DNA from 3 places in the Micromonospora inositola genome. Region 2 is predicted to be linked to each of the others. Evidence: riboswitches for the same ligand, from Rfam matches in the RefSeq annotation. Region 2 holds a riboswitch; each other region holds the start of a gene.

Region 1 (3,800 bases), 2.8 Mb from region 2:
GCCGGCTGGCTCGCCGACCTGGGCGGCTCCCGGCTCCAGGTGGTGACGAGCCTGCAGGCCAAGGGCATGGAGTACGACGGGGTCGTGCTGGTCGCGCCGAGCGAGATCCGGGCGGAGCCGGGCTCCGGCGTACGGACCCTCTACGTGGCGCTCTCCCGGGCCACGCAACGGCTCACCACCCTCGACCCGCTGGGCTGAGCAGGGCTTTGACCGCGAGCGGGCGGACGCCGGTCAGTCACTTGCATACATAGCGATGTGAGCATAGATTGGCCCCGCCGGGGCGAGGGGCGAAAGGGTGTGGGCGTGGGCGCAGGTCATGACCACAGCGGGGCGGTGACCAACGCCGCGTCCCGCCACCGGGGTCGACTCTGGGCCGCGTTCGGGCTGCTCAGCGCCCTGATGCTGGTCGAGGCGGTCGCCGCGTTCGCGACCGGCTCGCTCGCCCTGCTCTCGGACGCCGGGCACATGTTCACCGACGTGCTGGGCATCGGCATGGCCCTGGCCGCGATCACCGCCACCCGACACGCCGACACCGACCCGCAGCGCACCTTCGGGCTCTACCGGCTGGAGGTGCTGGCCGCCCTGGCCAACGCCGTGCTGCTCGGCGCGGTCGCGATCTACGTGCTGGTCGAGGCGGTACGCCGGTTCGGCGAGCCGCCGGAGGTGCTGGCCGGTCCCATGCTCGCGGTGGCGGTGCTCGGCCTGCTGGCCAACATCGCCGCCTTCGCCCTGCTGCGTGCCGGGGCGCAGGAGAGCATCAACCTGCGCGGGGCGTACCTGGAGGTGCTGGGCGACCTGCTCGGCTCGCTCGGGGTGATCGGCGCCGCGCTGGTCATCGCGCTCACCGACTGGTGGTGGGCGGACCCGCTGGTCGCCGTCGGGATCGGGCTGTTCATCCTGCCGCGCACCTGGCGGCTGGGGCGGGCCGCGGTGCGCATCCTGGTGCAGGCCGCCCCGGAGCACCTCCAGGTGACCGCGGTGCACGACCGGCTGGCCGCGGTGCCCGGCGTCGCCGAGGTGCACGACCTGCACGTCTGGACGTTGACCTCCGGCATGGAAGTGGCCTCGGCGCACCTGACCATGGCGCCCGGGGCCGACGTGGGCGAGGTGCTGGCCGCCGCCCGGGCCGCGCTGCACGAGGACTTCGGGATCGATCACGCCACGTTGCAGATCGAGCCCGGAGCGTCAGCCGGGGCCTGTGGTGCAGTCGAGTGGTAATTAGGGCAAACTTAAATCAGAGTGAGTATTGTGCACCTGTGCCGGTTTTGCTCCCGATCGCGCCCTTCGCTCACCGGGCCGGGACGGGGCACCACCGGTAGGCTCGGCCCCGGCCTCCGCCGGGCGGCGCCCTCCGGCGCCTGCGGTGGCCGCCGCCTAATCGCCGCCCGCGGCGAACCGGGGAACCATGTTCGTGGGGTGCATCCGCGCCAGCGGTAGGGATCTTCCGTCCCGAACCCGTCAGCTAACCCGGTCGGCGGCTGACGGAAGGAAACCTGAATGCCAGCAGTGGCACCAGTACGACGGACGGCCGCCCGGTTGGCGGCCCTGCTCGTGGCGACGCTCGCGCTCGGCGTCGCGACCGCCCCGGTCGGCCCCGCCGCGGCCGCGCCCCGGGCCGGCCTGCTCGCCGCCGCCCCCGGCGACGACGAGGGCGGCACCCCGGCGCTGCGCGCCCAGCTCGACGCGGCCAGCAAGGGCTGGCTGGAGGCGAAGGCGGCGCTGGCCCGCTCGGTCGGACGGCAGAAGCAGCTCACCGACCAGCTCACCACGACCAACGCCGAGCTGAGCGTCCGCGACACCAAGGTCGGCGAGATCGCCGGGGTCGCGTACCGGACCGGCCGGCTCGGCACCGCGGCGGCGCTGCTCAACAGCGACAGCCCGGAAGGCTTCATGGATCGCGCCGCCGCGCTGGGCCAGGTCGCCGCCCACGAGGACCGGGCGTTGCGCGACCTGATCGAGACCCGGGACCGGGCGACGACGACCCGGACGGCGCTGAACGCCGAGATCCAGGAACAGCGCAAGCAGGTCGCGGTGATGGCCAAGCGCAAGCAGCAGGCCGAACGCGCCCTGGAGGTGGCGAACGACCGCGCCCAGAGCAGCAGCGACAGCGGCGGCACGGTCCGGGGCACCTCCACCGCGAACGCCGACCCGGCGCCGCGCAACTCCGACGGCTCCTGGCCGCCCGAATCGTGCAGCGTCAACGACCCCACCCCGGCCGACGGCTGCATCACCCCGCGCACGCTGCACGCGCTCAACGAGGCCAAGTCGGCCGGCTTCACCCGGTACGTCTCCTGCTACCGGCCCAGCGGATCCGGTGAGCACCCGAAGGGCCGGGCATGCGACTTCGCCGCGCAGTCCGGCGGTTTCGGCGGGGTCGCCTCCGGCGGCGACCGGACGTACGGCAACAACCTGGCGGCCTACTTCGTCCGCAACTCCGACGCGCTGGCTGTGCTCTACGTGATCTGGTTCAAGCAGATCTGGCTGCCGAGCAGCGGCTGGAAGGCGTACAGCGGCGGCAACGGCGACCCGTCCAGCGATCACACCAACCACGTGCACCTGTCGGTCTACTGAGCCGAGGGGGTGACCCGTCGCCGGACGGGTCACCCCCGCTACGTCCGCCGACGTACGCCGGATGTCGCCGCCGGCCCCACGACGCGGCCGGGCCGCCGGACCAGCATCGTGGGCATGAGCCGACTCTCCCCCGCCGCCCGCAAGGCCCTGCTGACCCTGCACCTGGTCACCTCGCTGGGCTGGCTCGGCGCGGACCTGGTGCTGCTGATGCTGGGCGTCGCCGGGCTGCGCGGCGCCGACCCCGAGGTGGTCTACCCGGCCGCGGGGCTCGTCGTCACGTACCTCTTCGCGCCGCTGAGCGTCGTGGTCTGGCTGGTCGGGGTGGTCAGCGCGCTGCTCACCCCGTGGGGTCTGCTGCGCTGGCGCTGGGTGCTGGTCAAGTTCGCGCTCACCACGGTGATGCTCGGCCTGGTCCTGCTGCTGCTGACCCCGACCGTGCGCGGGCTCGGCGAGCTGGGCGCGGCGGTGACCATCCGGGACCGGCTGGACCTGGTGATCCCGCCGGCGGTCTCCAGCACGCTGCTGCTCGTCGCCACCGTGCTCTCCACCTACAAGCCGTGGGGCCGGCTGCGTGCCGCGGCCCCGGCCCGGCGCCACCCGGTGGCCGCGGCACGCCGGTCCTGACCGACGACGGTCGGCCCGGGTCGCGGGCGTCCGCGCGGAGCGACGACCGGTCAGCTCACGGCGGGCGCGTCCGGGCCGCGGTCCAGCGCCGCGCCGAGCCGGCTGGCCAGCCCGAGGTGGGCCGCCCGGGCCTGCCGGAAGGCGTACCCGAACAGGGGCGCCGGCGCGGAGAGGGTGATCTCCACGTCGATGCGCGTCACGCCGCCCGGCTCGTCCCGCAGCCGGGTGTGGTTGCGCACGGTGGTGGCCGGGCGCTGCCGGGCCACGGTCACCACCTCGTCCTCGGTGGCGATCAGCACGTCGGCCCGGTAGGTGACCGGGAAGCGCAGCGGCCCGACCGCCAGCCGGTCGGTGATCGCGTAGCTGGCCAGCGCGCCGGGGCGGGGCGTCAGCCGGCGCACGCCGGCGATCAGCGGGTGCAGCTCACCCTGGCGGGTCAGGTCGCCGAGGAGCGCGACCGCCTCGGCCCGCGTACAGCGCGCCTGCACGGTGTAGCTGAACGTCTCGCGGCTGAGCACACCGTCCCCCTCGCCGTCGGCGGTCCGCACGATCGTCCCGTACCGCGGGCGGGCTGGCAACGCCCCGGCATGACGCGGGACTGGCGG
Region 2 (3,800 bases):
CGCCAGCCGCCAGCGGCCGTCCTCCCGGCGCAGTCCGGCGTCGACCACCGGGTGGTCCGGCGCGAAGAGGCCGGCGAGGCCGGAGACCCGCAGGTACCGGCGGGCCGCCTCGTCCCGGCTGGCGAACCAGGTGACCGGCCGCTCGGCCAACTCCCGGGCCTTCTCCAGCTCGGCGGGAGACCAGACCGCCTTGATGCCGAGCCCGACCACCGCGTCGACGGGCAGGCCGAGGTGCCGTGCGGCCAGCGCCAGCGCCACCACCCCGCCGAGCGAGTGCCCGAGCACCACGAGCCGGTCCCGCGGCCCCAGCCGGTCGGCGACCGGCCCCAGGCCCGCCACCACCCGCCGGGCCAGTGCCGCGAAGGTGTACGCCGGCAGCGGCGGCGACCAACCGTGTCCGGCCAGGTCGGGGGCGAGCCAACGCCCCGCCCACCGGCGCTCCAGCAGCGGCGCCCAGGGCAACCACACCTCGCCGGTGGCGCCCAGGCCGTGCAGCAGCAACAGCTGGCGGGTACCCGTCTCGTCGGCCATACGGCGCAGTGTGCCACCGGTCGGACGCGACGCGCGAGAGCCAGCGGCGGGCCGTACGGTCGGCATACGACGTCGGGCACCGGCTCCAGGAGCCGGTGCCCGACGGGTGACGCGGAGTGGATCAGGCGGAGTAGCCGCGGGTGGCCATCCAGTTCGCCAGGTCGATGGTGGTGATCCAGTACTCCGGCAGCGCCGGGTTCGCCGAGTCGGCGATCCGCACGGTCCGGCCGTCGTTCTTGTAGCCGACCACCGCGATGTAGTGGCCGCCCGGGAAGGAGTGCCAGCCGCCGTCGGTGTCGGTGGCGTCGCCCGCGACGTTGGCGACGACGCCCCGCCCGTCGGTGATCGCCTTCACGACGTCGGCCTGCAGCTGGTCCATCTGTGCGGGGGTGGCCGCACCCGGGATCATATGCGTCCGGTACGGGTTGCCCTTGACCATCTGGTTCAGCCCTCGGGTGGTGTCCTCGGCCGAGTTGGTGCCATTCTCGGTGGTGCCGAGCGGGCCGGCCATCTCGTCCTGGGTCCGCTCGATGCCGGCCGCGCTCAGCGCGTTCCGCACCGCGGCGGGGCCGCAGTTGTAGAAGTAGAGCTGCGCCTCGTAGTTGTAGTCCAGGACCTTGGTCGACGGCGGCTTCGGCGCCGCCTTCCGGGTCAGGTCGGGGTTCGGCTTCGCCGAGGTCGTCGACGCCGACGGCTTGGGGCTGGACGACGTCGACGGGGCGGCGGCGATCCGCTCCTGGCTGCGGGTGGCCACGTCGCCGAGACGCGGGGCCAGCTCAGAGACGGCGGCGGTGGTCTCCTGGCGGACGGGCGCGTCGTCGGTGTTGGCGAGCAGGGCGCCGGTGCCGGAGGCCAGCACGAGCGCGGCGGCGGAGCCGGCGACGATCTGGTACGGGCGCTCGGTCGCGAGGCGCCGCAACTGCCGCTTCAGGGTGTGCTTCACGTTGGTCCTCCACGGGGGGCGGGAGCGGCGCACGCCGGACCGACGCGCGGAGGAACTCACGCGCGACGAGGGATCGTGGGCGGTGCGACCGCGGGAACGGGGGCGCCCGGTCAACCGGGCGGCAGGGCGGATGCCGGAATCAGCGCGCCGGTGAGGCGGGCGACGGCACCGCGGCGCCGTGGAGGCGGGGGGACGAACGGGGGATGGGATCTGGCTCCACGAGGATGGGAACTCCTTCCGACACCGCCTACCGGGTTAGCTGACGGATTCGGGCGGGAAGATCGCCCTACCGCGGGCCGTGGCTCGCGGATTCACCCCGGACGTGCACTGGGTCCCCGGTTCGTGACATCACGATTGAGCGGGTCGGCGCGGCGTCGCCTCTTGCGATCGGAAACCGCACCGGACGCGCTGACACTACCGGCGGGTATCCGCCCTGCCAAGCGGCCCCACCTGCTTAAACCTCGGTCACCATTACTCTGACCGGAACAGCCCGTCACTGACGTCACTCAATGGGACATGCAGTTATGACGGAACCATCGGGCGAAATTCGGACATCGGGTGGCGAGTGGCCCGGAAATTGCGGGGGTCGATCGCCGGAACCGGCCCGGATGACCGTTTCCCGATTCGCGTGACGAGGCTCACCGAATTCAGGTCACAATTCAGCCAACCCGCGCCGGCCGCCAGCGCGCCGGGCGGGCCGGGGCGGTGGCGACCACCACCGGGGCGAGGGTCTGGGTGACCGCCTCCGCACGGCGTACCGGGACCGGTCCGGGGCGCACCGCCGCCGCGGCGGCGTACGCCTCCACGGCCAGCGCACGGGCCGCCTCGGCGGCCAGCTCCGCGTCCCGCCAGGCCCGCTGCTCCCGCTCGGCCGCCGTGCGGTAGCCGGCCAGCCGGCCGTCGCGTACCACCCGGGCCAGGACGATCTCCTGCTCCGCCGGGTGCCGGCGCGGGTCCCACCCGTTGCGGTGCGCGAGGACGTCGGCGAGCTGCCGCGCCGACAGCTCACCCCGCCAGTGCGCCGCCATCGCGGCGTGGCGCAGCCACCGCTCCCGGGCGGCGTACTCCGCCGGGGTCCGCGGGGTACGCGGCGCGGGCAGCACGGCGGCGCCGGCGAGCCGACGGGCGACGCTCTCCGCCTCGTCGTACGCCCGCCAGGCCCGGTCGGCCTCGTCCTGGGCCCGCAGCCACTGCTCCCGCCGTCGACGCGCGGTCTGCGCCGCCCCGGCCGCGGCCACCGCCACCTCGTCGGCGTACCGGCGCAGGTCGGCGAGGCGGGCCGCCTCCTCGGCGGCCGGGTCGGGGACCGGCTCGGCGTCGGACGGGGTCTCCCGCTCGGGGCGGGCGACCAGCGCGGCGAGCAGGGCCAGGGCGAGCAGGACCAGGGCCGACCAGATGGCGGCGGCCTGCGGGACCTCGATCAGGAACTGGTAGAGCACGGTCTGCATGATCGGCACCTCACGGGAGCGATGTGGCGGAGGAGAGGTCCGCACGCCCCGGCGCGGCGGGGCGCGGGGAGGAACGGGCGCCACCGGGCCGCCGTCGGGCGGGGTGCGGGGGTGAGGTTCGGTGGAGAGCGGCTGCGGGCGTGGCCCGCGGGCGGTCAGCGGGACGGCGGGGCCCGGGAGCCGAGGGCCGCCGGGACGCTCCCGCCCGGGACGCGGTCCCCGGAAACCGCGACGACCACGGTCCGCAGCGCTGCCGGCGGGGACTCGATGCCGACCGGCAGGGCCTGCTGGTCGGTCCCGGCCACGAGGTCGCCGCCGGCCGCGTCGACCGACGCCTTCGCGGCGCGGCCCCGGTCGGCGGTGGTCGCTCCGGGCGATACGCGGCCCGCATCGAGGAGGGCCGGCGGGGCGGTCGCCCCGGAGGATGCGGGGGCGGCGGAAATCACCGCGGCGGCCTGGGCCGCCTGGGCGGCGGCGGCCGCGCCGACGGGCAGGGTGGCGGCGCCGAGCGAGCAGGCGACCGCGGCGGCGAGCCCGGCCAGCATGCGGGCGGTCCAGCGCGCCACCCACCACAGAGGACAGGCGAGCGCGACCGGAAGCACGATCCCACGCTACCGCCGGCGGCGCAGCGTCGCATCGCCGCCGGGCGTGTCGCAGGAGCCGGATCGCGGTACGCCGGCACATCCCCGACGTGGCGGTCTCCGAGCCCGCCGGAACCACCACCTCGGCGACGTGGAGACGGGCATGACCGGGACCGGCGCCCGGGCGGCGCGCTCCGCTCAGACCGGGTCGCGCCGCCCGGCGTACTCGATGGGTCGGGGCCGCGGGGCGACGCCGCCGGCGGATCCGGGCGGCCGCTGCGTCGGGATCGTCGGCAG
Region 3 (3,800 bases), 1.8 Mb from region 2:
GACGCACTCGTCCCGCCGTCAAGTCTCACGCAACGTATGAAATCCGTATCACGTAAATCTTGACGTGCCTTGGGCTGCGTGTGACCGTTGGTCGCGTGGCCGCCTCCGCCGCCGGCCCGGCTGACCAGGTCGTTTCATGCGAGGACGAGGTGAGGGAATTGACCCCGACCACTCCCGAGCAGGCACTCGCCGAGCTGCATGCCGGGAACCGACGGTTCGTCACCGGCGTTCCGCGCCACCCCAACCAGGACGCCGGCCACCGGGCGGCGGTCGCCGACGGCCAGCACCCCTTCGCGGTGATCGTCGGCTGCTCCGACTCCCGCCTCGCCGCTGAGATCATCTTCGACCGCGGCCTGGGTGACCTCTTCGTGGTCCGGACCGCCGGCCACACGGCGGGTCCCGAGGTGCTCGGCAGCGTCGAGTACGCCGTGACGGTGCTCGGCACGCCGCTGGTGCTGGTGCTCGGGCACGACTCCTGCGGCGCGGTGCAGGCCGCCCGGGAGGCGGTCAGCACCGGCAGAACCCCGGCCGGGCACCTCGGCGCGGTGGTCGACGCCGTGCTGCCCAGCCTGCGCCGGGCGGCGGCGGAGGGCATCGAGGAGATCGACGGCATCGTCGACATTCACATCGCGCAGACCGTCGAGGCGCTGCTGGCCGGCTCCGCCGTCCTGGCCGGTGAGGTGGCCGCCGGTCGGTGCGCGGTGGTCGGCATGTCGTACCAGCTCAACGCGGGCGAGGTGCGGACGGTGGCCGTGGTCCCGGCGGGTGCCGCGACCACGCCGCCGCCCGCGCAGGTCGACCGCGCCGAGCCCACCGCCGTCGCCGGCTGAGCGCCCGGCCACCGACGACAACGGCCGAGGGGCCGTCCCGCGGGTCGGCGGGGCGGCCCCTCGGCCGGGTACGTCGTCGGTCAGAGCAGCGACATGTGCACGTGGTCGGTGTGGTTGGAGGGCCCGCTGTAGGACTTCCAGCCGGTCGCCGGGAACCAGATCTGCCGGTTCCAGATCACGTAGTAGATGCCGAGCCGGTCCGCGTTGCGGATCAGGAAGGCGGCGACGTTGTTGCCGTACATCCGGGTGTCGTTGTTGTGCCAGGGGGCGAACCCGCTGTTCTGCAGCGACCAGTCGCAGGCCCGGCCCTTGGGGTGCTCCCACGGCCCGCCGGGCCGGTAGCAGCCGACGAAGCGGTTGAAGCCGGCCCGCTTGACCTCCTTGTACGCGTGCAGCGTGCGCGGCGTGATGCAGCCGGAGGTGGTGGGGTCGTTCTCGCTGCACGACTCGGGCTTCCAGTCCCCGTCGGCGGTGCGACCGGGGCCGATCCGGGCGACCGGCGAGGTGGCCGAGACCAGGCCGCCGGTGAAGCCCTTTCCGCCGACCAGGGCGAGCGCCTTCTCCGTCTCGATCTTCTCCCGGGCCATCGCGTTAGTCAGCGTCTGCTGCGCGCGCACCTCGGCGTCGAGCGCCAGCTTGGCCTGCTCGGCGCGGGTCTTGGCCGCGTTGACCTCGGCGAGCTTCTGCGCGTTGACCATGTTCAGCTCGTCGAGGGCGGCGGCCCGCCGGACGAACGAGTCCGGGGCGTTGCTCTCCAGCAGCATGGCCAATGCGCCGATCCGGCCGGTCCGGTACGACTGCGCCGCGATCTGGCTCACCTGCGGGCGCAGGGCGTCCAGCTGGCGCTGCGCCGTCCGTACCTCCAGGGCGAGCTGGAGCTGGCGCTGCTGCGACTTCGCCAGCTTGGTCTTCGCCTGCAGGTAGTTGCGGTTGGCGGCCTCGATGGCGTCGGTGATGAGCTTCGGCTCGCCGTCCTCGTCGTGCCCGGAGGGGATGGGCGGCGTCGTCGGCGCCGCGATCGCCGGGGCGGGGCCGGCGAGGATGGCGAACGCGGCGAGCACGGCCAGCACGGGTGTCAGCCAGCGGCGCAGGGGTGCCGTCACAGTGTTCCCTTCCGTCGACCGCCGACCGGGTTAGCTGACGGGTTCGGGACGGAAGTGGCCCCTACCGCTGGCGCGGATTCACCCCAGGTGCCTGGTTCCCCGGCTCGCCGTGCGGCGATTGGGCGGCGGCACCGCAGGCGCCGCTGCGCGCCTTCGTCGGTGACCGGCAGCGAGGTTACCCGAGAGTCGTCCCGAGGATCTACGTCCGGAAGCCGACTAAAAGCGGTAATTCGGCGCGCGACTCCGTGACCAGCGTCGCGTTCGGCGCGGACGGTCACGCTGCGCAGTGTCACCATGCGGTGTCCGTGCTCCTTTCCGGTCCGGTCCTGCCGCCGAGGGCGCCCGGGGCGGCGCCGGCGCGCGGTGCGCTGAGCGCCGCCAGCGCGGCGTCCGGTTCCGCGGGGGGACGGGACGCCGGCGCGGCGGACCCCGCCGCCCCGCCCCGGCCGGCGGCGGTCACCACGGCCGCCAGGCCGGTGGTGAGCGGTACGGCGGCGATCAGGCCGATCGTGGCCACCGCGCTGCGGACGATCTCCTGCGCCATGAACTCGCTGGTGAGGATCTCGCTCACCGGCCGCGAGTCGGCGACGAGCAGGAGCAGCAGGGGCAGCGAGGCGCCCGCGTACGCCAGCACGATGGTGTTGACCGTGGAGGCGATGTGCGCGCGGCCGACCCGGGTGGCCGCCCGGTAGAGCTGCAACCGGGACAGCCCCGGATTGGCGTGCGCCAGCTCGGTGACGGTGGCCGCCTGGGTGACCGTCACGTCGTCCAGCACGCCCAGCGAGCCGATGACGATGCCGGCCAGCAGCAGCCCGTGCAGGTCGACATCGCGCTGGAACATCGACAGGGTGGTGGCGTCCTCGCTGCCGAACCCGGTCAGATGGGTGGCCGCCGTGGCGAGGGTGCCGAGAACGCCGGTCAGCACCAGGCTGCCGAGGGTGCCGAGGACCGCCACCGAGGTCTGCGCGGTGATCCCGTGGGTCAGGTACAGCACCACGAACATGATCAGCGCCGAGCCGACGATCGCCACCAGCAGCGGCGACTGGCCGGCGCCGATTCCCGGCAGCACGAAGCCCAGCAGGATGGCGAAGCTCGCGACCAGGCCGCCCAGCGCGGCCAGCCCCCGCCAGCGGCCGAACGCGACGATGGCGACGGCGAAGAGCGCCGCCAGCCAGATCAGCGGCTTGCCCCGCTGGTGCTCGGCGATGTTGTAGCTCTTCGTCGCAGGGTCGGCCGGGTCCAGCAGCTCCACCAGGACGATCCGGTCGCCGACCTCGACGGTGGGTGCGCCGGGGCCGGCGGGGAGCGGGGTCTCCACCTGGCGGCCGGCGTCCGGGCCCTGCTCGACCGCGACGCCGACCGTGCCGCACGGCCCGGCGGAGCCGCCCGGGGTGCCCTCCGGCACCTCCGCCGCCGGCGGGCACGGCTCGGTCACCACCCGGGTCACCGTGCCGTGGTACCGCGGCACGTCGGCGGCGTGCTCCGGCGTCGGGGTGTGCCGGGGCCAGAGCACCAGGGCGGCGAGCACGGTGAGGACGAACAGCGGGACCACCGTGGCGACGAGGATCCGTCGTACCCCCGGCGGGGCGGACGGAGCCGGACGGGTGTGGTCGGCGCCCATGGCGAGTCTCCCAACGGTTCTCAGGCGAGGTACGTGTCACCGGGCCGGTCGGTTCACCCGGCCGGGAGAGGCGCCCGCCGGTGCGGCGGTCGCCGGGCCGTCGCCGGGAAATGCTAGTCAGGGCGACCCGTGTCCCGCCGGACGGTTGGGCGCGCGTCCGGCGCCGCGGACCTGGCCTTTCCTCCCGACCGGTACGCCCCGGCAGACTAGCGTGGTCGTCGTGCGTACCAAGGCGGCGCTGGCGAC

What was found. A riboswitch is a leader RNA that binds a small molecule or an ion and turns the genes downstream of it on or off. The one in region 2 is predicted to bind cyclic di-AMP.
Region 1: another riboswitch for cyclic di-AMP. It lies ahead of GA0070613_RS16645 (coiled-coil domain-containing protein); the one in region 2 lies ahead of GA0070613_RS29710 (C39 family peptidase).
Region 3: another riboswitch for cyclic di-AMP. It lies ahead of GA0070613_RS06335 (hypothetical protein); the one in region 2 lies ahead of GA0070613_RS29710 (C39 family peptidase).

What each region holds. Positions count from the first base shown of each region.
Region 1 is NZ_LT607754.1:3,462,538-3,466,337, reverse strand. Features, by position in the region: gene GA0070613_RS16655 (HelD family protein) at 1-198, shown strand, start outside; gene GA0070613_RS16650 (cation diffusion facilitator family transporter) at 304-1,218, shown strand; cyclic di-AMP (ydaO/yuaA leader) riboswitch at 1,362-1,493, shown strand; gene GA0070613_RS16645 (coiled-coil domain-containing protein) at 1,498-2,571, shown strand; gene GA0070613_RS16640 (hypothetical protein) at 2,686-3,195, shown strand; gene GA0070613_RS16635 (SRPBCC family protein) at 3,246-3,743, opposite strand.
Region 2 is NZ_LT607754.1:6,236,335-6,240,134, forward strand. Features, by position in the region: gene GA0070613_RS29705 (alpha/beta fold hydrolase) at 1-531, opposite strand, end outside; gene GA0070613_RS29710 (C39 family peptidase) at 653-1,474, opposite strand; cyclic di-AMP (ydaO/yuaA leader) riboswitch at 1,704-1,845, opposite strand; gene GA0070613_RS29715 (hypothetical protein) at 2,134-2,925, opposite strand; gene GA0070613_RS29720 (hypothetical protein) at 3,078-3,524, opposite strand; gene GA0070613_RS29725 (acyltransferase family protein) at 3,702-3,800, opposite strand, start outside.
Region 3 is NZ_LT607754.1:1,330,234-1,334,033, reverse strand. Features, by position in the region: gene GA0070613_RS06340 (carbonic anhydrase) at 159-830, shown strand; gene GA0070613_RS06335 (hypothetical protein) at 911-1,933, opposite strand; cyclic di-AMP (ydaO/yuaA leader) riboswitch at 1,938-2,068, opposite strand; gene GA0070613_RS06330 (YibE/F family protein) at 2,223-3,554, opposite strand; gene GA0070613_RS06325 (hypothetical protein) at 3,775-3,800, shown strand, end outside.